DNA from 3 places in the Pseudarthrobacter sp. GQ63 genome. Region 2 is predicted to be linked to each of the others. Evidence: riboswitches for the same ligand, from Rfam matches in the RefSeq annotation. Region 2 holds a riboswitch; each other region holds the start of a gene.

Region 1 (10,255 bases), 410 kb from region 2:
GCGGTTGTTCGGGCGCGGCCTGGAGCCAACCCTTGGTATCCCGGAAAACCACGACGTCGCCGCGGTTCAGTGCGAACGGCTCGGGGACCAGGAGGTTGACGAAGATGCGGTCGTCCACTTCCAGGGTATTGACCATGGATTCGGACGGGATGAAGAACGCACGGAACAGGAAGGTCTTGATCAGGAAGGAGAGGACGACGGCGATCACCACCACCGTGGCCACTTCCTTCAGCCATGCGAAGACGGGGCTGCCGGCGGGCTTCGCCGCTGACTTGGCGGCGGCGCGGCTGCCCGCGGCGCCGGACGCCGGCGCGTCAGGACCCTGGGCGGAAGTCCCGGGAACGGCATCGGCCGGAACGTCCGAAGCGCCTTCGTGGCGTGGTTCGGGAGTCCGCGCGTGGTTCTCGGGCATCTACTGTCCGTTCTCTGTTGTTGGTCCTGCAGGCGGACGGGGTACTGAAGCAAATCTATCAAGCGGCCAGATGATCTGGACCGGCCTGCCGATCACCCTGTCCAGCGGGACCATGCCGCCGCCCGGGGCTCCGAGCAGGCTGCGCGAATCGGCGGACACGGAGCGGTGGTCCCCCATCAGCCACAGCCGGCCATCAGGGACCACGGCACTGAACTTTTGGGTACTGGGGGCATCTCCGTTGAAGATGTAGGGTTCCGCCAGGGCCTCTCCGTTCACCGTCACGTTGCCGCCGGCGTCGCAGCAGGCCACCGAGTCCCCCGGGAGCCCGATGACCCTCTTGACGTAGGTGGTGTCGCTGCCGGTGAGGCCGATCCAGTGGGTGACGGCGGCCGCGCTGTCCACCAAGGGGCCGTTGCCGCTGTTGAGCGGGGCGAAACTGCCCCTTCCGTCAAAAACGACAATGTCCCCGCGCCGGATGGGCTCGGCGCGGAAGTCGGTCCGGGAAACCAGGATGCGGTCCCCGCCTTCCAGCACGGGTTCCATGGACGCGGACGGGATGAAGTACACATCAAGCCACAGCGATCGGACCAGTCCGCTGACCGCAACGGCCAGGATGACGGCCAGGAACGCAAAACGCCAGCCCATTTTCCGGGGCTGGCGTTTTGTGTGGTCCATGGTCCGTATCCTGGGCGCTGGTGCTGAATGGCTCCGGCGCTGGCCGGATACGGCTGCGGCCCGGCCTCTGCAGGTCCGAAAGGACCTACTTGGCGGTGCTGAAGTCGCGCTTTTCCTTGATCTTCGCAGCCTTACCGCGCAGTGCGCGCATGTAGTAAAGCTTCGCGCGGCGGACGTCACCCTTGGTGACGACCTCGATCTTGTCGATGATCGGGGAGTGAACCGGGAAGGTACGCTCCACACCGACGCCGAAGGAAACCTTGCGGACCGTGAAGGTCTCACGGACACCGTCGCCCTGGCGGCCCAGGACGAAGCCCTGGAATACCTGGACACGGGAGTTCTTGCCTTCGATGATGTTCACGTGCACCTTGAGGGTGTCACCCGCGCGGAACTCGGGAACATCGGTACGCAGCGAGGCTGCATCGAGGGAATCGAGAATATGCATAATTGCACTCCTGGTGAACGCCACAGGTCATTCACTTTGGGTCACGGCAGCAAAACCTGGGGCGCTCGTGGCGCACCGGGGATCTCCGCCGAAAGGTAAGTGGTCCGGCCACTTCACTGATTGATGAGGCCGGTTGCCTTAGCTGTTGGTTGCGCTCCCCCTGTGGCAGGTGCGGACCCAGCAGACACAAGGACTAATTTTGCCACACCGCGGGGGCTACAGCCAATCCTGCAGCTCCCGGAACCCAGGGAGCTGGCCACGGCAGCATGACGCATGAGGCCATTAGTCCTGCGGGATGCCTTCAGCGCCGGGGCGGCGGCGCAGGCGGCCGTCCACGACGTCGTATCCCAGGTCCTGCAGTTCGGTGCGGTCGGCACGTGGCAGCCTGCCGGCGTCGAACGCTTCGAGGAGGTCGGGGCGGCGCTCCGCCGTCCGCCGGAACTGTTCGTGGCGGCGCCACTGCGCGATCCTGCCGTGGTTCCCGCTCAGCAGCACGGCAGGCACTTCCCGCTCGCGCCACACAGAGGGCTTGGTGTAGACGGGGTATTCCAGGAGCCCGTCGGAATGGGATTCCTCCACCAGGGACTCGGGGTTGCCCACCACGCCCGGCAGCAGGCGTCCAATGGCTTCCACCATGGCCAGCACCGCAACCTCGCCGCCATTGAGGACGTAGTCCCCCAGACTGACGGGGCGGACGTCAAAATGCTCCCGGGACCACTCAATGACGCGCTCGTCGATGCCCTCGTAGCGTCCGCAGGCGAACGCAAGGTGCTCCTGCTCGGCCAGTTCGTACGCCAGCGCCTGGGTGAACCTCTCCCCCGCCGGCGACGGCACGATCAGGACCGGCCTGCCCGATCCCTCCGGGCGGTCGGCAGCGATGGACTCCAGGGCCTGCGCCCATGGTTCGGGCTTCATCACCATGCCGGCGCCCCCGCCGTAAGGCGTGTCGTCGACGGTGCGGTGCCTGTCCGTGGTGAAGGCGCGGAGGTCGTGGACGCGGAGGTCCAGGATCCCGTCCTGGCGGGCTTTTCCGATCAGGGACAGTTCCAGCGGTGCCAGGTATTCGGGAAAAATACTGACGACGTCGATCCGCATCTAGGCTTTCTCCTCCGGCTCCGAAGCGGCTGCCTCGTCCTCCGCATTCAGCTCGAAGAGGCCGTCCGGCGGCGTGAGGAGGATGAACCCGCCGTCAACATTGACCTCGGGCACGATCTGCTCCACGAAGGGAACCAGGATTTCCTTGCCCTCCGGCGTGGTGACCATGAGCAGGTCCTGGACAGGCATGGTGTTCAGTGCGGTGACCTTGCCGACCACGCGGGGACCGATCCTGGCCTCCAGGCCAACGAGTTCGTGCTCGTACCAGCCTTCGTCGTCGTCTTCGTCCAGCTCCTCGGTTTCGATGAAAAGCTTGGCGCCCCGGAGGGTTTCCGCTTCGTTGCGGGTCCCAATTTCGTCAAAGCCCAGCAGCAGGATGTCCTTGTTCCAGCGGGCGCTGATTACGGTGAGCGGGCCCGCTGACGCCGGCTCAACCACGAACTCGGTGCCCGGCACGAACCTGTCCCCAGGGGCGTCGGTCAGGACCTGGACCGTCACTTCGCCGCGGATGCCGTGCGGTTTGCCGATTCGTGCCACCTGAAGCTGCATGTGTTCCTCTGTGTTGAATGTGGTTTTCGGTGCTCTGGTAAAAGCACTCCGGCCCCTCCACCGCATGGGTGGAGGGGCCGGAGCTAAAACTGAATAGTGCCGAGCGCTCAGCGGCGGCGGTCGGTGTCGACAACGTCGACCCGCACCGGCTCGCCACCGGCCAGGGCTGCCACCACGGTGCGCAGTGCACGCGCCGTGCGGCCCTGGCGGCCAATCACCCTTCCGAGGTCGTCCTGGTGAACGCGCACTTCGAGGGTGTCCCCGCGGCGGTTGTTCTTGGAGCTGACCTTGACGTCATCCGGGGAATCAACGATTCCGCGGACCAGGTGTTCCAGCGCTTCTGCCAGCAATCTACTCAGCCTCGGTGGTCTCTGCTTCGGCCTCGGCGGGAGCTTCGGCTGCATCAGACTTGGATGCCTTCTTGGTGATGGCTTCCGGGATGATCACGGAACCTTTTTCCGGGGCGACGAAGGCTTCCTTCTGAGTCTTGGTCTTCAGGGTGCCTTCCTGGCCCGGCAGGCCCTTGAACTTCTGCCAGTCGCCGGTGATCTTGAGGATCGCGGCAACCTGCTCGGACGGCTGGGCGCCGACGGACAGCCAGTACTGGGCACGCTCGGAGTCGACCTCGATGTATGAGGGCTCTTCGGTGGGGTGGTACTTGCCGATCTCTTCGATGGCGCGGCCGTCACGCTTGGTGCGTGAGTCCGCGACGACGATGCGGTAGTACGGTGCGCGCATCTTGCCAAAGCGCTTAAGGCGAATCTTTACGGCCACTGTTGTGGTCACTCCTGTTTCAGAAAAGGGGGTGAACCCGGCGTTCTGCACCCGTGGGGCGGGCCGTACTTGCGGGTTCGAAGGACAGGATCCAGACGCGGAGAGAGGGGCCACGCAGATCGAGTACCTGTTTATTGTGCCAGATCAGCGCCAGGATTTCGACTCGGCGCGGCGTGACACGGGCGACGCCGGCTGGAGGTTCCGGCCGGATCAGCTCAGGCGGACCAGACGTACAGGCCGGTGCGCTCCGAGTCGTCAATTCCGCTGGCGAGTTCGGCCAGCCGCTGCACGTAGGTCCGCGCCTCTGCAGCGCCGAACGGCATGTCATCCTGCGCGGCCCATTGTTCGGCAACCTCTTCGAGGATGTCGCCTTCCCCTTCGGTTTCATAGGACAGCAGGTCCGCCAGGGCGCGCACCATGGCCGGGGGCACGGCCAGGAGCGAATCGCTGCCCACATCCACCATGGTCAGTTCGTAATCCGCTCCTCCGGCGTGCACGGCGGTACCGGCCAGGTCGCCCAGCTGCTCCACTTCGAAATCGCTGATGTCCGGGATCCGGACCGCGTCACCTGCGGGAGCGCTGCCGCCGCCGTCAAGGACGCCGGCACGCTTCAGTGCTGCGTCGTGGGTGGCAACAAAGATCTCGGTGAAGCCCATGGGGATTGCCCTCATTCCGTTGGCGGTGGTGCCGCCGGGAGGCTGCTCCTGCCCGGCCGTTCGAATTCAGCCTAGTTCGAATTCAGCCCAGTTCGGATTCAGCCCGGTTGGAATCATGCGTGGCACAGCCGGTGCTCAGCGCACAGCCACACGGATGCGGTTGCGCCACGGATCCCCGAAGCGGAGTTCGGCTCCGGTGTGGTGCGCGGCAACGCCGGCGACCTTGAGGCGGTCGGCGAGGGAGCCGACGTCGTCCCCTGACGGCACCTCGATAAGGACCTCGCCCAGGCCGAGGGTGTCCTTGCGCGGTCCCGCCCCGCGGCTGTTCCAGACGTTCATGGCCATGTGGTGGTGGTAGCGGCCGGCAGAGACAAACAGGGCCTGTCCGTGCCAGCCGGCGGTCTTCTCGAAGCCGAGGGTCCCCACGTAGAAGTCGCGGGCCGTCTGGACGTCGCCCACCTGGAGGTGCACGTGGCCGACGCCCGCCACGGACCCGAGCTGGCGCTCCAGGGAATCTTCCGTCAGGTGCTGCTCGAGGTACCGCTGCGGCGGGAGGGCCAGGCTGTCCATCACCACGTCAGTGCCGTTCCAGGACCAGTTGCTGCGCGGCCTGTCCCAGTAGAGCTCGATGCCGTTGCCCTCGGGGTCGTTGAAGTAGAAGGCTTCGCTGACAAGGTGGTCGGCGCTGCCGGTGAACGAGCGCGGTTCGAACCGGGCGGCGGTGGCGATGGTGGCGGCCAGGTCTGCCTGGTTCTCAAACAGCAGCGCAGTGTGGAACAGGCCGGCCTCTCCCCTGCCCGGAAGGTTCAGCCCGGGCGCGGGAGCCAGGTGCACAAGCGGCTTCTGCAGCCGGCCGAGGTAGATTCCGCCGTCCTGCTCGGCAATGACCTCCAGGCCGAGGGCGCGCTGGTAGTAATCGGTCATCACCTCCATGTCGCCCACCTTGAGCATCACGGTGCCCATGGCGAGGTCGGCAGGCAGAAGGTCCTGGCTTGCGGCTTGTGCAGTCATTGATAACTCCCGGTGCTGTGGGCCTTCCGGTCGGCAGCCCTTACACTCTTAAAATTACTTGAAGCTTCAATTTATTCCAAGTCCCGGGCCGGATATCTTTTCAGCGGATGACCCGACCGCCCAGGACAACGTGCGCCAGGCCATGGACCGCCTCCGGTACCTTCCGCGGGTCTTCCCGGCACACGACAACATCTGCCCGCGCCCCTTCTTCCAGGCCGTCCGCGCCCAGCCACTCCCGCGCACTCCAGCACGCGGCGTCCAGGGCAGACGCCATGGGCAGGCCCGCAGCATGGAGGGCCAGGATCTCGTCGGCGATCCTGCCGTGCCTGATCACGCTGCCGGCGTCGGTCCCGGCGTAGATCCGCACGCCTGCCTCGAACGCCTCAAGCACCCGTTCCTTCCGCCGTTCCCACAGTGAACGCATGTGCGCCGCATACCGCGGAAACTTGGGCGCCGCCTGGGCAGCAATGTCCGGGAACGTGGCGATGTTGACCAGGGTGGGCACAATGGGCACCTTCTGCTCCACGAACCTGGGCAGGTGCCTCGGCAGGAGGCCGGTGGCGTGCTCGACGCAGTCGATGCCGGCGTCCAGCACGTCACCGAGCGTCTCTTCCGCGAAGCAGTGGGCGGTAACGCGTGCGCCTTCGTCATGGGCGGCCAGGACGGCATCGCGGACGACGGCGGCAGGGAACGACGGCGCGAGGTCGCCGGCGTCGCGGTCAATCCAGTCCCCCACGAGCTTGACCCATCCGTCGCCTTCCCTGGCCTGTTTACGGACAGCTTCCACCAGGCCCTCCGGTTCGACTTCCTCAGCGAAACCCCGCAGGTACCGGCGCGTGCGCGCAACGTGGCGTCCGGCGCGGATCAGCACCGGGACGTCTTTTCTGTCCTGCAGCCACCGCGTGTCAGCAGGGGAACCTGCGTCACGGATCAACAGTGTGCCGGCCATCAGGTCCGTCCGCGCCTGCTCTTCGGCGGTCGGAGCATCCACCGCCCCTCCCACGCCGAGCCCGATGTGGCAGTGGGCATCCACGAAGCCCGGCAGCACCCATCCCGCCAGGATCCGGTCCGGGGCCTTTGCCGGCCGGCGGAACGTCAGGCGCCCGTCAACAGACCACAGTCCGCGCTGTCCACTCCCGGGTCCGGTCAGGACCGTCCCCGTGAACTCGATGATTTCTGCCATGTGCACCTCTTTCCTGCCCGGTCAGGCTAGCACCGGCAATGTGACAAGCCCCGAAAGAAAGGCTGTGGTAGCTTTCATCTTGACCACACGGGTGCCCCTGCAGGGGCTGAGATCGGGCTGACGCAGCCTGCGACCGTCGAACCTGTCCGGGTAATGCCGGCGAAGGAAGTGAGTATTCCTTGAATACACCAAATCAGCAGCTGAACCCTGCCCGCAACACCCCGGGTGCCACCACTGACGGGAACCCGCCCCCGGTGACGCAATCCCTGAAATCCCATTCCCTGGCCTACCTCGAGGACGCCGGGACCGGTATCCGTGTTCCCGTGACGGAAATCGCGTTGGAGCCGTCCCCCAACGGCGTTCCGAACCAGCCGTTCCGGACTTACCGGACGGCCGGTCCGGGGAGCGACCCCGTTCAGGGTCTTCCTCCTTTCCGCAAGGATTGGATCGAGGCGCGGGCAGACACGGAAGCGTACAGCGGCAGGGAGAGGAACCTGCTCGACGACGGCCGCTCGGCCGTGCGCCGCGGCGCCGCCAGCGCGGAGTGGAAGGGAGCGCCTCCCGTGCCCCGCCGCGCCGTCGAGGGACGGACCGTGACACAGATGCACTACGCACGGCAGGGCGTCATAACCCCGGAAATGCGCTTCGTGGCGCTGCGGGAAAACTGCGATGTTGAACTGGTCCGGAGCGAACTCGCCGCAGGACGGGCCATCATTCCCAACAACATCAACCACCCCGAATCCGAGCCGATGATCATCGGCAAGGCCTTCCTGGTGAAGATCAACGCCAACATCGGCAACTCTGCAGTGACCAGTTCAATCGCCGAAGAGGTGGACAAGCTGCAGTGGGCAACCCGGTGGGGCGCCGACACCGTCATGGATCTCTCCACCGGCGAGGACATCCACACCACCCGGGAATGGATCATCCGCAACTCGCCTGTCCCGATCGGCACCGTCCCCATCTACCAGGCCCTGGAGAAAGTCAACGGCGAGGCCAACGCCCTGACCTGGGAGATCTTCCGCGACACCGTCATCGAACAGTGCGAACAGGGCGTGGACTACATGACCATCCACGCCGGCGTGCTGCTCCGGTACGTTCCCCTGACCGCCAACCGCGTCACCGGCATTGTGTCCCGCGGCGGATCAATCATGGCGGGGTGGTGCCTGGCGCACCACCGGGAGAACTTCCTCTACACGCACTTCGACGAGCTCTGCGGGATCTTCGCGCGGTACGACGTCGCGTTTTCCCTGGGCGACGGCCTGCGGCCGGGCGCGACGGCGGATGCCAACGACGCCGCGCAGTTTGCCGAGCTGGACACCCTCGCCGAGCTCACGCAGCGTGCCTGGGAGTACGACGTCCAGGTGATGGTGGAGGGTCCTGGACACGTTCCGTTCCACCTGGTCAGGGAGAACGTTGAACGGCAGCAGGAGCTGTGCAAGGGCGCACCGTTCTACACGCTGGGCCCGCTGGTGACCGACGTTGCCCCGGGCTATGACCACATCACCTCCGCCATTGGAGCCACGGAAATTGCCCGCTACGGCACGGCGATGCTGTGCTACGTCACGCCCAAGGAACACCTGGGGCTGCCCAACAAGGACGACGTCAAGACAGGGGTGATCACGTACAAGATCGCTGCCCATGCGGCAGACCTTGCCAAAGGCCACCCGGGCGCCCACGAACGTGATGACGCACTGTCCAAGGCACGCTTCGAGTTCCGCTGGCGTGACCAGTTTGCGTTGTCGCTGGACCCGGAGACGGCCGAGGCCTTCCACGACGAGACCCTCCCGGCCGAACCGGCCAAGACGGCCCACTTCTGCTCCATGTGCGGGCCCAAGTTTTGCTCCATGCGGATCAGCCAGGACATCCGGGACGAATACGGATCCGCGGAGGCACAGGCAGCCCTTGCTGAAGCGGCAGCCGGCATGCGGGGCAAGAGCGAAGAATTCCTGGCTGCCGGCGGGAAAGTTTATCTGCCGGAGCTGAGCGTTCCGCCGGGGCGGTAGGAGCCTGCAGGTTCCGTCCGGCTGGTCATTGGGGGCCGGCCGGACGGGCTCCTGTGGAGGGCAGGTTCGGGCGGGATCAGGAGGCGCGTGCCTCCACGCGGCCTGAGTCGCTGATGAACGAACGGATGATGCGGTCCCCTTCCGGGGAGTCGTGGGGCCGGTGGCCGCCGGCGGCCGTGCGGTGATCCGCCCCGGTCTCACGGAGGTAGCCGGCGATCTCCTCGTAGAGCGGCTCCCAGCCGCCTGTCAGGACGAGCGTGGGCACGCCGGGAACGATATGCAGCGGGGCTTCCCAGGACGGCGCCTGCAGCCGCAGCCGCCTGGCAGAACGCTTCTCCTCGGCAGTCACCGGCTGCTGCAGGTCGGTGGCATAGACCCTGCGGACGAACTCGCGCTGGAAATCCTCGTCACTGAGTTGATGCCGGGCGTTGAACAGGGGCTGCATCAGCCCGATGTGCGCCGCCGTGGCCGGCAGTTCAGCGGTCAGGGACAGGCAGGCCGGCTCCACCAGGGTCAGCGAGTACACAAGGTCCGGACGTTCGACGGCGGCCATCATGGCGGAGATGGCTCCTTGCGCATGCGCCACGACGTGCCCGCCGGCGGTGCCCCGGCCGTCGTCCCCAAGGGATTCCAGCAGGATGCGCGTGTCCTCCGCGAACGAGGACGCAGTGGGTTCGGCAACGGGATCGAAGCCGTGGCGGCGCAGGAACAGGGCATCGTAGGACAGGGCTATCCCGTGCTGGCGGGGCCAGGCTGCGGCGCCGAAGCTGCCCGCGCCGTGCGCGAACACTACCCTCTGCTTGAACATGACCCAACCCTATTCCACGGCACCGGTATCCCAACCAAGTAGCGCCAAGTGTCGTTATGAACGGTCAAAACGACACCTGGCGCTACCTAGCTGGGAGAGGGGGATGGCTACTTGCCGAGGAACTTGTCGAAGCCCTTGGGCAGGTTCAGCTGGGAGGGATCGAAGTCGCCCGCCTGCTGGCCAAAAGCTGCGCCGGTGGGCAGCGCCTTGGCGGCGTTCGCCCGGCGGGCCTCGGCGTCCTTGCGCTCCTGCGCGGCTTTGGCCGGGTTGCCGGATTTGGCCTTCTTCTTGGGCGCGTTCTTGGCGTTCTTCCGGGCACCGCCGCCGGCCCCCGGCATCCCGGGCATCCCTGGCATGCCCGGCATCCCGCCCTGGGCCATCTTCTTCATCATCTTCTGGGCCTGCGCGAAGCGCTCCAGCAGGCCGTTGACCTCGGAAACGTGGACGCCGGAACCGCGGGCGATGCGGGCACGGCGGGAGCCGTTGATGATCTTGGGGGCCACGCGCTCATGCGGCGTCATGGACCTGACGATGGCCTCCACGCGGTCGATCTCGCGCTCGTCGAACTGCTCCAGCTGCTGGCGGATGTTCTGGGCACCCGGCATCATCATGAGCATTTTCTTCATGGAGCCCATGTTGCGGAT
Region 2 (10,255 bases):
CAACAGCGCAGGGGACCCGAGCCCGCCGGCACCGATCACCAGCACCTTTGCGTTCTTGAGCCGCCGCTGCCCGAGGGCGCCAATCTCGGGGATGATGAGATGCCTCGAGTAGCGTTCCACCTCTGCGGCGGTGAGGTCGGCTGCCGGTTCCACCAGCGGATCCAGGGACACAGATGAAACATTTGCGCTGATTGTCGAAGCCATACTTCAATGTATGCCCCGGGATACCGCCCGGTCATATTACCCCGCAGTAAAGTGGAGGTAACTGCAACGAAAGAAGGACAACCGTGGTCCATGAAGCACGGGCTAACCGCCCGCCGGCCGCCGAACCGCAAGCTCCCTCGCGTCCTGCAGGCCAACGGTCAGCCAGGCTTCCCCGGGACGAGCGGCGCGCGCAGCTCCTCATGGCAGCCCAGGAAGTCTTCGTGGCCAACGGTTACCACGGTGCAGCTATGGATGAAATCGCCGAGACGGCCCACGTCAGCAAGCCGGTGCTCTACCAGCACTTTCCCTCAAAAAGGGAGCTGTACCTGGCCCTGCTGGAGAGCCACCTGGCGTCCCTGACGGACCTTATGCTGGGGGCCCTGAACTCCACCACGGACAATGACGAGCGCGTGCAGGCCGTCATGCGGGCCTACTTCCAGTTCATCGCCAACGATGACCAGGCGCACCGGCTGGTGTTTGAGTCGGACTTGGTCAATGACCCGGACGTCAGCGCACGGCTGGAAACCTTCAACAGGACGTTTGCCGACGCCATCGCGCGCGTCATCGCCGAGGACACCAAGCTCCCCCATCTGGAGGCGCAGCTCCTGGGCCGGGGACTCGCTGGAATGGCGCAGGTCAGTGCCCGCTACTGGCTTGAAACGGACGGCAACCTGGACCTCGATGTTGCCAGCGACCTCATCTACCGTTTAGCTTGGCGCGGAATCTCTCGCTTCCCCAAAGAGTCCTAGACTACAAATAAGACATAACCAACGAACGTGAATGGCTGGGAGGCCCCTGTGGAAATTAAGATCGGCGTTCAGAATATCGGCCGCGAAATTGTCCTGGAATCAAACGAGGATGCGGATTCGGTAGCCAAGATCGTGGAGGCTGCCATCACCAAGGGCAGCGAACTCCGCCTGAAGGATGACAAGGGACGCCTGATCATTGTTCCCGGAAACGCCCTGGGCTACGTGGAGATCGGAGCCGAAGAGGCACGGCGCGTAGGTTTCGGCCAGTTCTAGGGCCTGCCGACGAACCACCCGTAGCCCAAGGAGGACCATGCTTTCGCTGACCATTGTTGTACTGGCGGCCGCCGCCGCAGGCTTTATTGTCTGGGCAAACGACAAGCGGCATGCCAAGTACGGGGCTGGCGTGCCCGCCGGGGTTTCCGTGGCCGTGGCAGCCCTGGCATGGATCATCCTGATGGCCGCCGGATTCGGATACCTGCCGGGACGCACCTGGATCCCCTGGGTCCTGCCGATCGTGCTCGGAGCCGCGTCCGCAACGGCGGCCGCCATCTACCTGGGCCGTTCACGTGCGCGCCAGGATACAGAACGGCTCACGGCAATCCTTCGGGCCTGAGGCCTGCCGGGCACCTCGTGCAGCGCACTTCAAGCCCACCGGCAGTGGCCGCTATCCCCTTGGGGGTGGCGGCCACCGCCGGTTAAGGACACAGGGGCTGGTGGCGCGGACGCTCAGCGACCCGACTGTTCTGCTGGGGGCAACCAACGCTGCGCAGCCAGCTAATGCCCCTGCACGTACTTTGCCGGCTCTGCCTTGGCGCCCGCCGCTGCCGCTGCTTCACTTGCTCCTGCGGCTGCGGCGAGGTCCCGGCCGGTCACCTGTCCCCCGGCGTCGTGGGACGTGTAACGGATAAAGACGCGGTTGTAACGCCAGTCGAGGTCCGGATGGTGGTTCTGTTCCTCGGCCAGGCGTCCGACGGCGGCAATCAGCTCAAGTGCGGCAGCCGCCGTCGGCATCTTGAAGACAGTGACCAGCCCGCCGTTGCCGGCCCGCCAGTCAGGCAGTTCAGCCAGGGCTTCGTCGATCCGTTCCGGGGGAAGTGCATCTTTGCCGGCCACTGCTGCTCCTGGGATCAGGGCGCCGGCCGGCAGAAGGCGGGCCTACAGGAACTCGGCCCGGCCCTCCATTGCCGACGACGCCAGCGCATGTTCACGGCGGGGTATGCGACCAGCCGCTTTCGCCAGCCTACCGGCGATGACGGCGTGCTTGAAGGCCTCCCCCATCAGGGCAGGGTTCTGCGCCCGGGTCACCGCCGTGGCCAGGAGCACGGCGTCGCAGCCCAGTTCCATGGCGAGGGCTGCGTCGGAGGCCGTGCCGATGCCCGCGTCAAGCACCACCGGTACCGAGGCCCGGGACACGATGAGCTCGATGTTGTGCGGATTGAGGATGCCCAGGCCGGTGCCGATGGGCGAGCCAAGCGGCATCACAGCGGTGGCTCCGAGGTTCTCCAGCCGCAGGGCCAGCACGGGGTCGTCATTGGTGTACGCGAAGACCTTGAATCCCCTGTTGACCAGCTGCTCTGTGGCGTCCACGAGCTCCACGGCGTCCGGCAGGAGGGTGTGTTCGTCGGCGATGACCTCAAGCTTCACCCAGTCGGTTTCCAGGGCCTCCCGTGCCAGTTCAGCGGTCAGCACAGCATCACGTGCAGTAAAACACCCCGCGGTGTTGGGCAGGACCCGGATGCCGTGGTCCACCAGCAGCTGGAACAGCGAACCCGCCTCATCCGGCGAATAGCGGCGCATGGCCACGGTGGTCAGTGAGGTGCCGGAGGCCAGGAGTGCGGCGCCCAGGCCGTCCAGGCTGGGCGCGCCGCCGGTGCCCATGATGAGCCGGGATGCCAGTGGGACGCCGTCGATCACCAGGGGGTCCTGGACGCCGGAGAGCTGGCTGTTGGTGATGGTGGTTCCGGTCATGGTGGTCAGCCTCCCTGTACTGCCGTGACAAGTTCGACGTCGTCGCCCTCGGCGAGCGCCGTGGCGGACCACAGGCTCCGGGGCACCACCTGGGCGTTGCGGGCTACGGCCACACCCAGCTTCCGCCCGTCCGTGGCCCGGCCGTCCGCGGCCAGTGGACGGCCGGTGACCTCGCTGACGAGCGCGGTGATGGAAGCGTCGTTGGCCACGGTGTGGCCGGTTCCGTTCAGGGTGATATTCATGCTGTCTCCTGGGTGTTGGGTGGGGTTGCAGCCGCTTCAACCAGGTGGGAGGGAGCAGCGGGAAACCGGCCGGGGTTGAACGGGGCCCACCGGGGGTCCTCGATGCCGTCCATGAGTTCGCGGCAGATTGCGGCCGCAGCCGGGGTGAGCAGGATGCCGTGCCGGAAGAATCCGGTGGCAATGATGAGCCCTTGCACGTGGCGTGACCCTTGGGCGCCGGGCATTTCAGACGCCGTCTGCCGGTCCTCAGGTCCTCCGGGCAGCGGCACCCTTCCGAGCAGCGGGGCGTTGTCCGGTGTGCCGGGCCGGGCGCGGGCCGTGCACTCGAGCAGCTCCAGCTCAGCGACCGCGGGCACCAGCACCTGGGCATCGCGGAGAAGCTGGTATACGCCTCCTGCCGATACCGCCCCGGCGCTGGAGCCCGCCCCCCTGCCCAACGCGTCCTCACGCTGGGTTGCCCCGATCACCACTGTTCCGTCCTGCCGCGGAACGATATATACGGGGACACCGCGCACGAGTCCGCGGATGGTGGAGGTCACCAGGGGCCTGAGGTGCGCCGGTACCGCAAGTCGAAGGATGTCCCCATGGACCGGCCGCAGCGGCAGGTGCAGGCTCACTGGCAGTCCGGTGAGTCCCGGGGCGTGCAGTCCGTTGGCCACCACCGTCTCCCCGGCCAGCACGGTACCCCCGCCCTCCAGGGCTACCCCGGCTACGGCCCCGTCCTGCCAGAGCAGGCCGGCTGCCTTGTCCGGCACGGCGAATCCCTCTGCGGCGCGGGCAACGCCGCTTACGGTCGCGCGGGCACCCCCCGCCAGGGCCCGGCGGAGGCAGGCCACCAGCAGCCGGGGGTCCACCTGGTGGTCCCCCGGCGTATCCAGCGCACAGGCAATGCCCGGACTCAAGAGGGGCTCGCGGCGCCGGGCCTCGCGGATGGTGAGCGGTTCAACCGTGAGGCCGTTGGCCTGCTGGACGGCACGCAGGTCCAGCAGCGCCCGCCTGTCCGCGGCATCGGCACCCACGGCGAGGGTCGGCGTCGTAAGATATCCGGGATCCGAGTCCGCGGCCGCAGCGAGGTCCGCAGCGAAACCGGGCCAGCGGGCGGAGGCTTCGAGCATGAGTTCCAGGAGGTCCTCCTCCTGGTAGTGCAGTTCGCTCACCGGCGCAAGCATCCCTGCGGCCGCCCAGCTGGCTCCGGAGCCGGGGGCGTCGTCGATCACCACCACCGAACGGCCCGACCGCCTCGCCTCCCAGGCGATGCCGTGGCCGATGGCTCCTCCGCCGATCACCGCAACGTCGGTTGTGATTGTGGAGCCGGAAGACGGGGGGCCGCTTACGGCATGCACGTCAGGCATCGGTAGTCTCCTTCCCTACGCCGGTATTAACCGGATCAGGTCAAGCGGTCGGCTCTGACGCCCTCTCAGCCCGGCGCTTTGTGACAGCTGCCGCGGCTCCCGCAGTACGAGCCCAGTGTAAAGGAATTAGGCTGGCTCCCATGAATGTGTCCCACCCCCCTGCCGCCGCTTCCCGTCCGTCCGGAACAGACGCCTTTATCAACGCGGAGGGCAGCGCCGGTTTGCACAGTGCGCGCCTTTACCTCTGCACGGACGCGCGCCGCAGCAGGGGCGACTTCGAACAGTTCGTGGATGCCGCATTCGCTGGCGGCGTGGACATCATCCAGCTCCGGGACAAGTCCATCGAAGCCGCCGAGGAGCTGGAACTTTTAGCGATCCTAAAGGAGGCGGCGGTCCGCCACGGCAGGCTATGGGCAGTCAACGACCGCGCCGACATTGCCGTGCTGTCAGGAGCGCCGGTGTTCCACATCGGGCAGAAAGACCTTCCCCTCAAGGCAGCCCGGACGCTGCTGAACGGGAACGCCGCCATCGGCCTGTCCAGCCACAGCCCTGAACAGGTGGATGCCGCCCTGGCCGCGGCCGCCGGCCCGGCGGCGCTCGACTACTTCTGCGTAGGCCCGCTGTGGGCAACACCCACCAAGCCCGGCCGCGCCGCCGTCGGCCTGGACCTGGTGACGTATGCGGCCGCCGCTTCAGCGGCGCAGGGGCAGGGACAGTCCGACGGCGGCGTGCCCTGGTTCGCGATCGGCGGGATAGACCACGGCAACGTGGAACAGGTGGTGGAAGCCGGGGCCAGCAGGATCGTGGTGGTCCGGGCCATTACGGAAGCCGACGATCCGGCAGCCGCAGCCGCATCGCTGCTCGACGCGCTGGACGCCGCCCGCCCGTGACGCGGCGCCGGATCTGCGGCGCATCCCGCGGGCGGTTCCCTGCACTATTCGCGGAATTCGGGCTACGCTGATTTTCGTGTCACATCATCGGCTGGCCCCCAGTGTCCACGAGCACACCAACGCCCTCGAGGCTGCACTCAGCGCCCTGCGGACGGAGCTTGAGCTGCCGGGCGACTACCCGGAAGATGCCGTGGAGGACGCCGAGGCCGCGGTGTCGGCACTGCAGCTGCCGTCCCATGACCTGACGGGCATCGACTTCATCACCATCGATCCGGCGTCGTCCACGGACCTTGACCAGGCGCTCCACATTGAACGGGACGGCAGCAGCTACCGCGTGCTCTACGCCATCGCCGACGTGCCCTCATTCGTGGCTCCCGGCGGTCCCCTGGATGCCGAGACGCGGCGCCGCGGCCAGACTTTCTACACCCCGGACGGCCGCATTCCGCTGCACCCGGAGGTCATCAGCGAGGGCGCCGGAAGCCTCCTGCCGGGGCAGGACTGTTCCGCGTTCGTGTGGGACTTCCGCCTTGATGCCCGCGCCGAGGTCACAACCGTGACGGTCAGGCGGGCTCGGATGCGCAGCCGCGCCAAGCTCAGCTACAAGGGTGCCCAGGCGGAACTGGACGGCGGCAGCCCTTCAGACGTCCTGGTCCTCCTCAAAGAGGTGGGGCTCAAGCGCGTGGAGCTGGAGCGTGCCAGGGAGGGTGCCAGCCTGAACATGCCGGACCAGGAGATTGTCCAGCTTCCCGACGGCGGCTACCGGATTGCCGCGGCCCCGCAGCTTCCGGTGGAGGACTGGAACGCCCAGATCTCGCTCATGACGGGAATGGCGGCGGCGCAGCTCATGCTGGCCGGCAAAGTGGGCATCCTCCGCACCATGCCCTCACCGGACGAGCGTTCCCTGCACCATTTCCGGCTCCAGACGGAGGCACTTGGGAAGCCCTGGGACGGTGAGGTCAGCTACGGCGAATACCTCCGCAGCCTGGATCCCACCGATCCCCGCCAGCTGGCCATCATGCACTCAGCGGGAATGCTCTTCCGCGGTGCGGCGTATACGGCGTTCGACGGCACGGTCCCTGAGGACGCCGTGCAGTCAGCCATCGGGGCCGCCTACGCCCACACCACCGCACCGCTGCGCCGCCTGGTGGACCGCTTTGTCCTGGTGACCTGCGAGGCCCTGTGCAACGGCGGCGAGGTGCCCGGCTGGGTCCGTGAGGCGCTGCCGTCGCTTCCCGAGATCATGGCCAGCTCGGACCAGTTGGCGTCCCGGATGGAACGCTTGGCCCTGGACACAGTGGAGGCGGCGCTCCTCGTGAACCACATCGGACAGGAGTTCGACGCGATCGTGATCTCCGGATCCAAGCCCCAGAAGGAAAACGGGAACGGCGGCAACGGAAAGAACGGCAACGGCAACGGCGGCTCGGGCATCATCCAGATGGCCGAGCCTGCCGTCACGGCCCGTTGTGCCGGCGAACTGGTGGCCGGAACCAAGGTCCGGGTACGCCTGGTGTCCTCCGACATTGCCACCCGGGAAGTGCATTTCGAGCTGGTCCCGTCCTTGTCCTGAGAGGGGCGGTTCTTCCTGCGGGTAGGCAGGCACACCGGGCCAAAGCCGGGTTTCCGTCCCCGTGCGGCTAGACTGAAGAGGTAGAAATGGATGCCCGGTCGTTGATTTCCTTGATTTGAAACCAACAAGCCCGCCCCTACGCGATCTTGAGATACACCCGCTGGTCACCAGTGCCAGCATTTTAGATAGCCCGCGATCGGCTTCCACTGGAATTGCTTGCGCGCCTGAGCGTGCTCCGGAACGGCCTTGGGCCGGCCCGTTGAGCAGGCAGCGCCAATGCCCAAATGAATAAGGAAACTCCACGTGAGTGAATTGCATACCCACCAGCTCCTGACGGACGACTCCGGCACCGAAACGATCGAGCCGGAAGAGACCATCATCTCCGACGAGAAGCCGCACGAGATTGAGGAGAAGTCCTTCGCGGACTTCAACGTCCGCGCCGACATCGTGGAATCCCTCGCGGACGCCGGCATCACCCATCCCTTCCCCATCCAGGCCATGACCCTGCCGGTGGCCCTCTCCGGCCACGACATCATCGGCCAGGCGAAGACCGGCACCGGCAAGACCCTGGGCTTCGGCATCCCCGCCCTGCAGCGGGTGGTGGGCCGGGACGACGCCGGCTACGAAAAGCTCGCTGTCCCCGGCGCACCGCAGGCCCTGGTCATCGTTCCCACCCGTGAACTCGCGGTGCAGGTGGCCAACGACCTGCAGACGGCCTCCCGCAAGAGGAACGCACGCATCGCCACCATCTACGGCGGCCGGGCCTACGAGCCCCAGGTGGAAGCCCTGAAGAATGGCGTGGAGGTTGTGGTGGGAACCCCCGGGCGCCTCATCGACCTCTACAAGCAGAAGCACCTGAGCCTGAAAAACGTCAAGGTCGTCATCCTGGACGAGGCCGACGAAATGCTTGACCTCGGCTTCCTGCCCGACGTCGAAACCCTGATCGCGGCCACGCCGGCAGTCCGCCAGACCCTGCTGTTCTCCGCCACCATGCCCGGCCCCGTCATTGCCATGGCCCGCCGCTACATGACCCAGCCCACCCACATCCGTGCTGCTGATCCGGATGACGAAGGCCTCACCAAGCGGGATATCCGCCAGCTGATCTACCGTGCGCACAGCATGGACAAGATCGAAGTGGTGGCCCGCATCCTCCAGGCCAAGGGCCGCGGCCGGACCATCATCTTCACCAAGACCAAGCGCACCGCGGCCAAGGTCGCCGAGGAACTGGTGGACCGGGGTTTTGCCGCCGCCGCGATCCACGGCGACCTGGGGCAGGGCGCACGCGAGCAGGCGCTCCGGGCTTTCCGCAACAACAAGGTGGACGTCCTGGTGGCAACCGACGTCGCCGCCCGCGGCATCGACGTGGACGACGTCACCCACGTCATCAACTACCAGTGCGTGGAAGACGAAAAGATCTACCTGCACCGGGTGGGCCGCACCGGCCGTGCCGGCAACAAGGGCACCGCCGTGACCTTCGTGGACTGGGACGACATGCCGCGCTGGGGACTGATCAACAAAGCCCTGGGCCTGAGCGTGCCGGAGCCCATTGAAACCTACTCCTCTTCTCCGCATCTTTTTGAGGACCTGGACATTCCCGTAGGCACCAAGGGCCGGCTTCCGCGCGACAAGCGCACCCTGGCCGGTGTTGACGCCGAGGTGCTGGAGGACCTGGGCGAAACGGGCAAGAAGAACGCCCGCGGAGGCCGCGACGCCGGCAGTTCCCGCGACCGCGACGGCCGTGGCCGCGACAGCCGTGACCGCGGGGCCAAGCGCGAAGGCGGCCGCAGCGGCGACTCCGCTGCCCGCTCCGGCGAGCGCCGCCGTCGTACGCCCGAGGCAGCCGCAGCACCCGCAGCTGCCGGTGACGCTCCGGCAGCAACCGAGGCCGAGCAGCCCTCACGCACCCGGCGCCCCCGCACCCGCACCCGGCGCCGCAACGGTGAAGTGGTGGGCGGCGGGAACGCCGCACAATCCGGCAGCACCGAGGCCTAACACCCTTCATGACTGACACTGTCTGGGCGCCGGACGGCAGCAGCCTGGTGGTCCACGCGGACAACGCGGACTTCCTCCCCTCGCTGCCGGACGGCGCCTTCACACTTATCTACGTGGACCCCCCGTTCAACACGGGCCGGGCCCAGCGGCGGCAGCAGACCACCATGGTGGTCAACGCGGACGGCACCGGCGACCGCGTCGGCTTCAAGGGGCGCTCCTACGACACCATCAAAGGCGCGCTCCACCGCTACGACGATGCCTTCAGCGACTACTGGTCCTTCCTGGAGCCGCGGCTCGTGGAGGCGTGGCGGCTGCTGGCGGAGGACGGCACCCTGTACCTGCACCTCGATTACCGCGAGGTGCACTACGCCAAAGTGATGCTGGATGCGATCTTCGGCCGTGAATGCTTCCTGAACGAGATCATCTGGGCCTACGACTACGGCGCCCGGGCCAAGAACCGCTGGCCCACCAAGCACGACAACATCCTGGTGTACGTCAAGAATCCCGCGAAGTACCACTTTAACAGCGCCGAGGTGGACCGCGAACCGTATATGGCACCGGGCCTTGTCACGCCTGCCAAACGCGAACTGGGCAAACTGCCCACGGACGTCTGGTGGCATACCATCGTCTCGCCCACCGGCAAGGAAAAGACCGGGTACCCGACGCAAAAGCCGGAGGGCCTCATCCGCCGGGTGGTGGCGGCGTCCAGCCGGCCCGGTGACTGGTGCCTGGACTTCTTCGCCGGTTCCGGAACCCTGGGTGCGGTGGCCGCAAAGATGGACCGCAGGTTTGTGTGCGTGGACCAGAACCAGCCGGCCATCGACATCATGGCCCAGCGCCTGGGTGCCCACGCCGAGTTCACCGCGTTTCCGCCCAACTAGGTAGCAGCACATGTCGGTTTGAGCCTTCAAAACGACATGTGCTGCTACCTGGTTGCCGTGATCAGGGACGGACGACGGCGGTCCCTGTCCCCAGCTCCTCGATCCTCGCCAGGACGTCCGGCTCGGTGAGGTTCTCCCCCAGCAGGTTCGGTTTGCCGGTGCCGTGGTAGTCCGATGATCCGGTAATCAGGAGGTCGTGCTTGCCGGCGAGCCGCCGCAGGAACCGGCGCCCTTCTTCCGGATTGTCACGATGGTTGATCTCCAGGCCCGCCAGGCCGGCGTCGATCATCTCCTGGTACACCCGCTCACCTACGATCCTGCCGCGGGAGGATGCCACGGGGTGGGCGAAGACAGGGACCCCGCCGGCAGCACGGACCAGTTCGACGGCGATGGCCGGCGCGGGTGCGTAG
Region 3 (10,255 bases), on a different contig from region 2:
ACCCGAGCGGTGCAAAACGCGGGAAATGTTAGTGGCCCTGCCCGTGGTCGTGCTTGTTCGGGTGCTGGCGGTGCGGATCCGCGTGCTCCTCGGTGGCCGTGTGGCGGTTGCCGAGGTTGGAGTAGGACAGGGTGATGAACATCATGACCAGCAGGATGGCGAAGATGACCACACCGAAGACCCACGGCTCAGCCCACAGCGGCGCGAGTTCGTGTTCTTCGCCTTCGGCGACGGACGTGGCAATCTGCTGGAACAGCATGTTCTCCCCTTGGGCTCAAACGATTGTGGCAGCGGAAAGCTCCGCCGTTTCTGGCTTCTGGTCTATGTTACCGTGCGCTACCCGCGCACCTGGCCCTCGCCCTGCACGATCCACTTCGTGGTGGTGAGTTCGGTCAGCCCCATGGGACCGCGGGCGTGCAGTTTCTGGGTGGAGATGCCCACCTCGGCGCCCAGCCCCAACTCCCCGCCGTCGGTAAACCGGGTGGACGCATTGACAATGACGGCCGCGGAATCCACCTCGGCAATGAAACGCTCGGCGTTGGACAGGTCATTGGTGAGGATGGCCTCGGTATGGCCGGTAGACCAGGTGCGGATGTGGCTGACTGCCTCGTCGAGGCTGTCCACCATGGCAACCGCAAGGTCAAGGTCCATGTATTCGGTGGCCCAGTCCTCGTCGGTGGCCGGTTCCGACTCGATGGAGGCAGGAAGGGCGGCGCGGGTGCGCTCATCGGTGTGCAGCCGGACGCCGGCCTTGCGCAGGGCGGCCGCCACGGCAGGAAGCACGCGTGAACCGGAGTGGACCAGGAGCGTCTCCACCGTGTTGCAGACGCTGGGCCGTTGTGTCTTGGCGTTCAGGAGGATCTCCACCGCCATGTCCTCGCTGGCCGACTCGTCGATGAAGATGTGCACGTTCCCCTCACCGGTTTCGATGACGGGGACGGCGGAGTTGGTGACGACGGTCTGGATCAGCTCGCGGCCGCCACGGGGAATCAGGACGTCCACCCTGCCACGGGCCTTCATCAGGACGTTGGCGCCGGCGCGGCCATACTGGTCGACCGTCTGGACCGCGTCGGCGGGCAGGCCCACGGATTCGAGCGCTTCGCGCAGTACCCGCACCAGCACCTCGTTGGTTGCCTGGGCGGCGCTGCCGCCGCGCAGGATCACGGCGTTGCCGCTCTTGAGTGCCAGTCCGGCAATGTCCACCGTGACATTCGGCCGTGCTTCGTAGATGGCGGCCACCACGCCCATGGGGACGTTGACCTGGCGGAGGCGCAGGCCGTTGGGGAGCGTCTGCCCGCGCACAACGTTGCCTACGGGATCGGGCAGGTTGGCCAGGTTTTCCAGGGCCGCCACCAGGCCCGCGATGCGGGTTTCCGTCAGGGTGAGGCGGTCCAGCATGGCAGCGGAGGTGCCGTTGGCCTTTCCTGCCGTCACGTCCATGGCGTTGGCGGTGAGGATGGATTCAGTGCTCTCCTGCAGGGCGGTGCCTACTGCGCGGAGGGCGCGGTCCTTCCATGCCCGGTTGGCCATGGCCATCCGCCGCGCCGCGTGGCGGGAACGGTCGGCGATGGCGTGCACTGCTGCCTCGACGTCGCCGGACGACAGCGCAATGTCAGCCGGGACCGGTGCTGCCGATGACTCAACGGGCTGCGTGGCGGCAGCGGTGTGTCCGGAATTTTCGGCAGTCTTGTGGATCAGGGCCTCAGTCATGTTCCAAGTTTAGGCGAGCCCGAAGCTCAGACCAGCACCAGGTCGTCAACATGAACAACTTCACGGTCATAGCCGCTGCCCAGCGCCTCACCGAGGTCCCTGGTGGACCGGCCCAACATCTGGGGCAGCTCCGCGGACGAGTAGTTCACCAGTCCGCGCGCAACCACCGTACCGTCGGCACCTGCTATCTCCACGGCGTCGCCCGCTTCAAAATCACCGTGGACGGCGGAAATGCCTGCAGGCAGCAGTGACGTGCGGTGGTGGCGGATGGCCTTCACGGCGCCGTCGTCCAGCACGAGCCGCCCCTGGACGGAGGCCACGTGCGCCAGCCAGAGAAGGCGCACAGGCTTCCGGGCGCCGTTGACCGTGAACCAGGTGCCCACGTCCTCGCCGTTAAGGGCCGCGGCGGCGTTGGGCGTGGAAGTGACCAGGGCATGGATGCCTGATCCCGCAGCCATGGACGCTGCCTCCACCTTGGTGAGCATGCCGCCTGTGCCGACGCCGGCCTTGCCGGTTTTGCCAATGGAGACGCCGTCGAGGTCGTGTGCCCCTTCCACAAGCGGGATCCGCTTCGCGCCAAGGGACGGCGGGCCGTCGTAGAGGGAGTCGACGTCGGACAGCAGCACCAGCGCGTCGGCGCGGACCAGGTGGGCCACGAGGGCAGCGAGCCGGTCGTTGTCGCCGAAGCGGATTTCATGCGTGGCTACGGTGTCGTTTTCGTTGACCACCGGGACCACGCCGAGGCTGAGCAGCCGGTTGAGTGCGCGGAACGCGTTGGTGTGCTGGCTGCGGCGCATCAGGTCTTCGGCGGTGAGGAGCACCTGGCTGACCGTCACGCCGTGGGCACCGAAGGCCTGGGTGTAGCGGGCCATCAGCAGGCCCTGGCCCACGCTGGCGGCCGCCTGCTGGGTGGCGAGGTCGCGGGGCCGCTTGGCGAGCCCCAGTGGTGCGAGGCCCGCTGCGATGGCACCGGAGGAAACCAGGATGATCTCTGTCCCGGTGTTGCGCTTGGTGGCCAGCGCGTCCGCGAGAGCGGTCAGCGATTCTTCCGAGATGCCGCCCTTGATGCTGGTCAGCGACGACGAGCCCACCTTGACCACGATCCGGTGCGCGTTGGCCAGCACGCTCCTGTCCACGGACCGCGCCAGCGGTTCCGCGGACGCAGCCCTAGATGTCATCGTCTGCGCCCAGTCCACTCTCCTTGAGCGGCTTGGCAACCCTGCGGCTGCTCACGGATTCGGTCCAGATGCCGGCCTTGCGCTCCGCTTCGAGTTCGGCGCGGGCAGCGGCCTTGGCGTCCTTGCGTTCCTGCTGCTCGTCACGTTTCTGCCCACGTGTGGGTCGGTCGCCGATGTCGGCGAAACGGACGTCCGTACCGCGGGGCGAGGCCAGCAGTTCGGCTCCTGCCATCATGGTGGGCTCCCAGTCGAACACGACGCCGTCGTCCTCGCCGATAACAACCGTATCGCCGGGCTTGGCGCCCTGCTTGAACAGTTCCGTTTCCACACCGAGCTTGGCCAGGCGGTCGGCCAGGTAGCCGATGGCTTCCTCGTTGGTGAAGTCGGTCTGCTTGACCCAGCGCACCGGCTTTTCGCCCAGCACGCGGAACAACGGCTCAAGGCCCTTCTCCTCCCGGCGAATCCGGAAGCCGGTTTCGTTGACGGCGCGGGGCTTGATGACCACGGGCTGGACCTTGGGCGGCGCGGCTGCCACCGCGTCCCGGGCTGCCTGCACGATTTCGGCCATCGCGAAGCCCAGCTGGCGCAGGCCCTCGTGGCTGGTTGCCGAGATTTCGAAGACCCGGTAGCCGCGGGACTCAAGTTCCGGCCGGACGAATTCTGCCATGTCCTTGCCGTCGGGCAGGTCCACCTTGTTCAGGGCCACGAGGCGGGGGCGGTGGTTCAGCGGAACCACTTCGCCGTCCTGGCCTGCGTAGCTCATGTCCACGGCGTACTTTTCCAGCTCGGCCTCAATGACGGCCAGGTCCGAGAGCGGATCGCGGTCTGCCTCGAGGGTGCCACAGTCCAGGACGTGGACCAGGGCCGCGCAGCGCTCCACGTGGCGCAGGAAGTGGTGGCCCAGGCCCTTGCCTTCGCTGGCGCCTTCAATCAGCCCGGGCACGTCGGCAATGGTGAAGCGGACGTCGCCGGCCTGCACAACGCCAAGGTTGGGGACCAGTGTGGTGAACGGATAGTCGGCGATCTTGGGGCGGGCCGCGGACATGGCCGCGATCAGGCTCGATTTTCCGGCGGACGGGAAACCCACCAGGGCGATGTCCGCAATGGACTTCAGTTCCAGGACGACGTCGCTGGATTCGCCTTCGATGCCGAGCAGGGCGAAGCCGGGCGCACGGCGCTTCTGGGAGGAGAGCGCGGCGTTGCCCAGGCCGCCGATGCCGCCGGCCGCCGCAACGTATTCAGTGCCTTCGCCCACGAGGTCCGCGAGGACGGTGCCGTCCTTGGACTTGACCACGGTGCCGTCCGGGACGGGAAGGATGAGCGTCTCGCCGTGCTTGCCGCCGCGCCAGTCGCCCATTCCGGGGCCGCCGTTGGTGGCATGGCGGTGGGGTGCGTGGTGGTAGTCGAGGAGCGTGGTGGTCTGGTGGTCCACGCGAAGGATCACGTCGCCGCCGTTGCCGCCGTTGCCGCCGTCGGGCCCGCCCAGCGGCTTGAACTTCTCGCGGTGGACGGAGACGCACCCGTGGCCGCCGGTACCGCCGGATACGTGCAGTACTACCCGGTCTACAAAGCTGGCCACGTGGATCTCCTCAGTGCTGTTTCCTGGACGCCCGGGGCGCCAAGATGATTGTAATGCGGTTAAAAGAACAGTGGAGCGGACCATATGGCCCGCTCCACCGCTTCAGATCTGGTTGTTACTCTGCGGCTGCAGCAGCAACGATGTTGACGACGCGACGACCGCGGCGGGTACCGAATTCAACGGCGCCCGGGGTCAGTGCGAACAGGGTGTCGTCGCCGCCACGGCCAACGCCGGCGCCCGGGTGGAAGTGGGTGCCACGCTGGCGGACGATGATCTCGCCGGCGGAAACTACCTGGCCGCCGAAGCGCTTGACGCCAAGGTACTGTGCGTTGGAGTCACGACCGTTGCGAGTGGAGCTCGCGCCCTTTTTATGTGCCATCTGAAATGCCTGCCTCTAAATTCTGGGGAATCTGCTGAAAAACCTGAACAGTAACGGAAGGTTACTTGATACCAGTGATCTTGACCTTGGTCAGTTCCTGGCGGTGACCCTGGCGCTTCTTGTAACCGGTCTTGTTCTTGAACTTCTGGATCACAATCTTAGGACCACGGAGGTCCTGGAGGATCTCAGCCGTAACAGTTACCTTGGCCAGGTCAGCAGCGGCGGAGGTGACCTTGTCACCGTCAACCAGGAGCAGTGCGGGCAGCTGAATGGTGCTGCCAGCTCCACCGGCGACGCGGTTCAGGGTAACGAAGTCTCCAACGGAAACCTTCTCTTGGCGGCCGCCTGCGCGGACAATCGCGTACACCACTTGGGAACTCACTTCTCTCGACGTTTATTACAAATTTGCGTGCGGAACCCGGTTCCATGATTGGGTGGGCTCTCGCTGTGCCTCAACGCCGTGGGGTCATAACCCAAGTGTTGGCGTAAGCACCGAAGATCTAGAATACGCTAGTTTTGGCTTCGGCCGCAAATGAGGCTGGTTCCGGCGGGTTGTCTGTGATAGGCACCACAGCCCAGGTCCACGCCCTTACCTGTGCCCCACCATAGTACCGGCGGGACGCGCCACCAGGTGTCAGGAATGAATGCGCGGCGCGTCGAAAAAGTCCACTTCGAGGCGGCAGGACTGCCTGAACGCCGTCACCATGGCATCCCGGTCCCCCGCGGAAGCAGCGCGGCCGGCCCCGTCCACCATGGCAACCGCCGTGCGGGTGGCGGCAACGAAGTCCTCGTCCGCGTATGTGCGCAGCCACTCGGCGTAGGGGTGGCCGCCTGGTTCCCCGGCAGCCACGAACTGGGCGTGGAGTGTTGTGCCCACCTCGGCATACAGCCAGAAGCAGGGCAGGACTGCTGCGGCCAGCACCGCGTAACTGCCCGACGCCGATGCCGCCGTCAGGTGGTCCACGTAGGACTTGGTCACGGGTCCCAGCTGCGGCTCAACGGTCCGTGTACTAAGCCAGGAGCGGTGCAGCTCAGACTCCACCTCCAGGCACTGTGCGGCGGAACGTGCCCAGAAGAGCTGCTCCTCTTCGGTGGGGGCCAGTGCACTTGTCCGCGCGAGCACCCGTGAGTAGCCGTTGAGGTAGATGGCGTCCTGGGCGAGGTAGTAGGCAAACTCCTTCTCCGGCAGGCTGCCGGAAACCAGGCCGCGGATGAAGTCCAGCGCGTAGATGTCCTCGAGGTCCTTTGCGGCGCCCGCCCAGAGCTGCGCCGCGAAGCTCCCCTTCCCGCGCACCGCGGGCACGTGATGGAAGTGGTGCACGGGCCCATTGCCAGTCCCCACCTCCAGGGTCTCCGAGGCCTCCAGCGCGCCGGCAAGCCAGGGCTTGACCTCGCGCAGGGCTGCCTCCCAGTCCCCCACCCGGGCCTGGACCGTGGCCATGGCCGCCGACAGGGAGCATCCGGTGCCGTGGCTGTTCACTGTTGCCACCCGCTGTCCGGGAACCACCACCACGTCCCTGGACAACAGGCCTGCGGTGTTAACGAGGGCGTCGGGGCATTCGGCCCCTACGAGGTGCCCGCCCTTGACCAGAACCGTGGCTCCCGTGGCGGCGGAAAGATTCCGGCCCTGTTCCAGGGCGCCTTCCCAGGTCTCCTGCACGTCGCCGCCCACAAGCATGGCGAGTTCAGCCAGGTTGGGCGTGATGAGGTGTGCCAGCGGCAGCAGGCCGCGAAGCGCGGCTTCGGCGGATTCCTGGAGGAGCCGGTCGCCGCTGGTGGCCACCATGACAGGGTCCAGGACCACGACGGCGGGACGCACCTTTTCGAGCCACGCACGGACGGCGTCGATCACCCCGGCATCGCCCAGCATTCCGATCTTCACGGCGTCGATACTGATGTCGTCGCTCAGGGCATCGAGCTGCTGGGTGAGGAAGTTGGCGGGGGGAACGTGGACGCCGCGCACGCCGCGGGTGTTCTGTGCTGTGAGGGCGGTGATGGCGGCCATTCCGTAACCGCCGTGGGCGGCGATGCTTTTCAGGTCCGCCTGGACGCCGGCCCCGCCGGAAGGATCGGATCCGGCAATGGAAAGCACCCGGGGCGTGTCGCGGTACTCGCGGGCGGGGGCTGCAGAGGCAGAAACAGCTGCGGGCCCGGGAGCAGGCGCGGGTGTGCCCTGGCTGGTGGCAGTGGGCAGTGCAAAGGTGGAAGACAAGAGACATCCCTTCGCCGGTACTAGCCGGACAGGTTCAACGGGTCTGGATCTCAGCCGGCTCTCTGCGCGGCACCCCGTGTCGGTTCCCCAGCCTAGCTTTTTTGCGGTCCACAGCGTGAAGGTGACACAGTGCGACCGGAGCGGGGTGGATCGCCGGTGTCCAATACCGGGTGTTCACGAGCGCTGCGGAACGCGCCTTAAATGACGGATGCCCGGCCGGCCACTGTCTGTGGCTGGCCGGGCATCCGGTTAATGCCCGCCCTGGGTTCGGGATTCCAGGAGCTCCGTTCCTGGCAGCTCCAATTCCTAGAGCTCTGAGGCAGGGACCCCGACGCCGAGGATAATCGGGGCGTCCGGCCGCTTGTCGCCGGCCGGCTTTGAGGCAGCCGCCTGGTCCGCTCCCGGTGCCTTGGCGGCGTGGGAATGCCCGGCCGCGGCGGCGGGAACGTTCTCGTGCTGCTGGACCGAGGTCTCGTTGGCTGCTCCCTGTGCGCGGCTGGCACTGCGATTGCGGCGTGCCCTGCGCGGGCGTGACTGCTCCAGGGTGTGGTCGGAGTAGTCCTTCTCCGCTGCGGCAGCCACCGGCCGCTGCTGCGGCTGGACGTTGGCCGGTTCCCGCTGCTCCGGGGCCTGCACCGGCTCGGGGGTCCGCTCCGGGGCAGGAGCCTGCTGGGGAGCCTCTTCAGCCCCACGCTGTACCGGCTGCCGCGCCGGCGTTTCGGCCGGCGTGCCGGCTGTCGGGGAGGGCTCGCCCAGGTGGGCGAAGGCTGCAGCCAGGCGGTCCAGGGTGAGCGCAGGCTTTGGCTGCTGCTCCTCTGCGTGCTCCACGAAGGGCAGGACGACTTTCTCCCCGCCAAAGGTCAGGACGGCAGCGGGCCTGGACGCATCGCCGTCGTGCTTCTCCGTTTCAGCCGGCACTGCGGGCTGGGCCTGCGTTGCCTGCCTGGCGGCGGCCAACTCGTCGTCATGCAGGTGGGCTGCATGGGCAGCCGCCGCGATGTTGGCAAGGGCCAGCCTGGTGGCCTCCGCTTTCGCATGCCGCTCGGCGTCCGTCGGATCAGGGTGGACCGTGTGGACGTGGACGGCAGCTGCCGGGGCTGCGTCCGGCTGCTGGCCGCCGCGGCCGCGGCGGCGCTTCCTGTCAGGACGGACACCCGGCTGGCTGCTGTCCGTGCGCTGAGCCTCGATGCGGTTGCCCTCGGCGCGTGCTTCCGGGCGGTGCTCGGAACGCTGCACGTGATGCTCGGCAGCCACAATGTTGGCGCGGCGGTGTTCCACCGGGTCATCGTGGGTGACCACGCCGCGGCCGGCGCAGGCTTCGCACTGCTCGCCGAACACCTCAAGGAGCCCCGTGCCCATGCGCTTACGGGTCATCTGCACCAGGCCCAGGGAGGTGACTTCCGCAACCTGGTGCTTGGTGCGGTCACGGCCCAGGCACTCCACCATGCGCCGCAGGACCAGGTCCCGGTTGGACTCAAGGACCATGTCGATGAAGTCGATGACAATGATGCCGCCGATGTCGCGGAGGCGGAGCTGGCGAACTACTTCCTCTGCAGCTTCCAGGTTGTTCTTGGTGACTGTTTCTTCCAGGTTGCCGCCGCTGCCGGTGAACTTGCCGGTGTTGACGTCCACCACGGTCATGGCTTCGGTACGGTCGATCACCAGCGAGCCGCCCGAGGGCAGGAAGACCTTCCGCTCCAGGGCCTTGTGGATCTGCTCATCGATCCGCCAGGCACTGAAGATGTCCTGGTCCTTGGTCCACTTCTCGAGGCGGCCCACCAGGTCCGGGGCGACGTAGGTGACGTACGCCTCGATGGTGTCCCAGGCTTCCTCGCCTGAAACGATCAGCTTGGAGAAGTCCTCGTTGAAGACGTCGCGGACCACCTTGATAGTGAGGTCCGGTTCGCCGTAGAGCAGCTCCGGGGCAAGGATCTTGGTGGACTTCGACTGGCTTTCGATGCCCTCCCACTGGGCACGCAGCCGGTTGATGTCGTGCGTCAGCTCTTCCTCGGAAGCGCCCTCCGCAGCCGTACGGACAATCACGCCGGCGTGCTCAGGAAGGCGGTCCTTGAGGATCCGCTTCAGGCGGTTGCGTTCGACGTCGGGCAGCTTCCGGGAGATGCCGGTCATGGAGCCGCCGGGAACGTACACCAGGTAGCGGCCGGGCAGGGAGATCTGGCTGGTCAGGCGCGCGCCCTTGTGGCCCACCGGGTCCTTGGTCACCTGGACCAGGACGGTGTCGCCGGACTTCAGCGCGTTCTCGATGCGGCGCTGCTTGCCCTCAAGGTTGACCGCCTCCCAGTTGACCTCGCCGGCGTACAGCACGGCGTTGCGGCCGCGGCCGATGTCCACGAAGGCAGCTTCCATGGACGGCAGGACGTTCTGGACCTTGCCCAGGTAGACGTTGCCGATCAGGGAGTCCTGCTGGGTCTTGGACACGAAGTGCTCGGCCAGGACGCCGTCTTCGAGGACAGCGATCTGGATTCTGTCGTCGCGCTGGCGGACGATCATCTGCCGGTCCACGGATTCCCGGCGTGCCAGGAACTCGGCTTCGGTAATGACGGTACGGCGGCGGCCGGTATCGCGTGATTCGCGGCGGCGCTGCTTCTTGGCTTCCAGGCGGGTGGAGCCCTTGACGCTGGTGACGCGGTTGTTCACGGCCGGCTCGCTGACGGCGCGCGGGGCGCGGACCCGGGTGACCGTGTTGGGCGGATCGTCGTCTTCCCCGCCCGTGAGTTCGAGGTCCTGGTCGCCACGGCGGCGGCGGCGGCGGCGACGGGAGGTCACGCCTTCTTCGGCCTGCCCGGCGGAGTCCTCATCAGCGTCCTCGGCGGCGTCGCTGTCTGCAGCAGCGGCGCTGTCGGCATCTTCACCGTCACGCTCGCCGGCCCTGCTGCGGCCGCGGCGGCCGCGCCCGCGGCGCCTCCGGCGGTTGCCGGCGTCGTCCGAATCGTCCTCGGCGTCGTCCTCCTCGGCTTCCTCAGCTGCTGCCGGTGCGGGCCGGACGACAGTGCTGAGGTCCGGAGCCTGGAAGAGTACCGACGTGGGAGAACCCGGTTCCATGAAAAGGGACCCGAACGGGCCGGCGGGGGCTGAAGACCCGGCAGCGCCGGCCTCGGTCCCGGCAGGAGAATTGGCGTCGCCTGTACCGGAAGGCTCGACGGCGGACGTGGGCTGTGCGGAATCGGTGGTGGCTT

Evidence for each region. Region 2 has a riboswitch for thiamine pyrophosphate ahead of AC6CHP_RS02485 (FAD-dependent oxidoreductase). Riboswitches for the same ligand answer to the same signal wherever they lie in the genome.
Region 1: another riboswitch for thiamine pyrophosphate. It lies ahead of thiC (phosphomethylpyrimidine synthase ThiC); the one in region 2 lies ahead of AC6CHP_RS02485 (FAD-dependent oxidoreductase).
Region 3: another riboswitch for thiamine pyrophosphate. It lies ahead of thiD (bifunctional hydroxymethylpyrimidine kinase/phosphomethylpyrimidine kinase); the one in region 2 lies ahead of AC6CHP_RS02485 (FAD-dependent oxidoreductase).

What each region holds. Positions count from the first base shown of each region.
Region 1 is NZ_JCAXEF010000001.1:908,931-919,185, reverse strand. Features, by position in the region: gene lepB (signal peptidase I) at 1-412, opposite strand, end outside; gene lepB (signal peptidase I) at 413-1,087, opposite strand; gene rplS (50S ribosomal protein L19) at 1,173-1,532, opposite strand; gene trmD (tRNA (guanosine(37)-N1)-methyltransferase TrmD) at 1,815-2,627, opposite strand; gene rimM (ribosome maturation factor RimM) at 2,628-3,176, opposite strand; gene AC6CHP_RS04375 (RNA-binding protein) at 3,284-3,526, opposite strand; gene rpsP (30S ribosomal protein S16) at 3,528-3,950, opposite strand; gene AC6CHP_RS04365 (hypothetical protein) at 4,166-4,606, opposite strand; gene AC6CHP_RS04360 (VOC family protein) at 4,742-5,617, opposite strand; gene AC6CHP_RS04355 (amidohydrolase family protein) at 5,718-6,800, opposite strand; TPP riboswitch at 6,878-6,985, shown strand; gene thiC (phosphomethylpyrimidine synthase ThiC) at 6,980-8,803, shown strand; gene AC6CHP_RS04345 (alpha/beta fold hydrolase) at 8,880-9,611, opposite strand; gene ffh (signal recognition particle protein) at 9,719-10,255, opposite strand, start outside.
Region 2 is NZ_JCAXEF010000001.1:497,760-508,014, reverse strand. Features, by position in the region: gene moeB (molybdopterin-synthase adenylyltransferase MoeB) at 1-204, opposite strand, end outside; gene AC6CHP_RS02515 (TetR/AcrR family transcriptional regulator) at 288-953, shown strand; gene AC6CHP_RS02510 (DUF3107 domain-containing protein) at 1,002-1,226, shown strand; gene AC6CHP_RS02505 (hypothetical protein) at 1,264-1,566, shown strand; gene AC6CHP_RS02500 (4a-hydroxytetrahydrobiopterin dehydratase) at 1,728-2,066, opposite strand; gene AC6CHP_RS02495 (thiazole synthase) at 2,109-2,921, opposite strand; gene thiS (sulfur carrier protein ThiS) at 2,927-3,163, opposite strand; gene AC6CHP_RS02485 (FAD-dependent oxidoreductase) at 3,160-4,515, opposite strand; TPP riboswitch at 4,511-4,628, opposite strand; gene thiE (thiamine phosphate synthase) at 4,656-5,405, shown strand; gene AC6CHP_RS02475 (RNB domain-containing ribonuclease) at 5,482-6,972, shown strand; gene AC6CHP_RS02470 (DEAD/DEAH box helicase) at 7,276-8,964, shown strand; gene AC6CHP_RS02465 (DNA-methyltransferase) at 8,973-9,845, shown strand; gene AC6CHP_RS02460 (PHP domain-containing protein) at 9,907-10,255, opposite strand, start outside.
Region 3 is NZ_JCAXEF010000002.1:521,843-532,097, forward strand. Features, by position in the region: gene nadD (nicotinate-nucleotide adenylyltransferase) at 1-15, opposite strand, end outside; gene AC6CHP_RS06900 (hypothetical protein) at 29-259, opposite strand; gene AC6CHP_RS06905 (glutamate-5-semialdehyde dehydrogenase) at 337-1,710, opposite strand; gene proB (glutamate 5-kinase) at 1,737-2,888, opposite strand; gene obgE (GTPase ObgE) at 2,878-4,467, opposite strand; gene rpmA (50S ribosomal protein L27) at 4,583-4,846, opposite strand; gene rplU (50S ribosomal protein L21) at 4,908-5,216, opposite strand; gene thiD (bifunctional hydroxymethylpyrimidine kinase/phosphomethylpyrimidine kinase) at 5,481-6,938, opposite strand; TPP riboswitch at 7,048-7,145, opposite strand; gene AC6CHP_RS06935 (Rne/Rng family ribonuclease) at 7,365-10,255, opposite strand, start outside.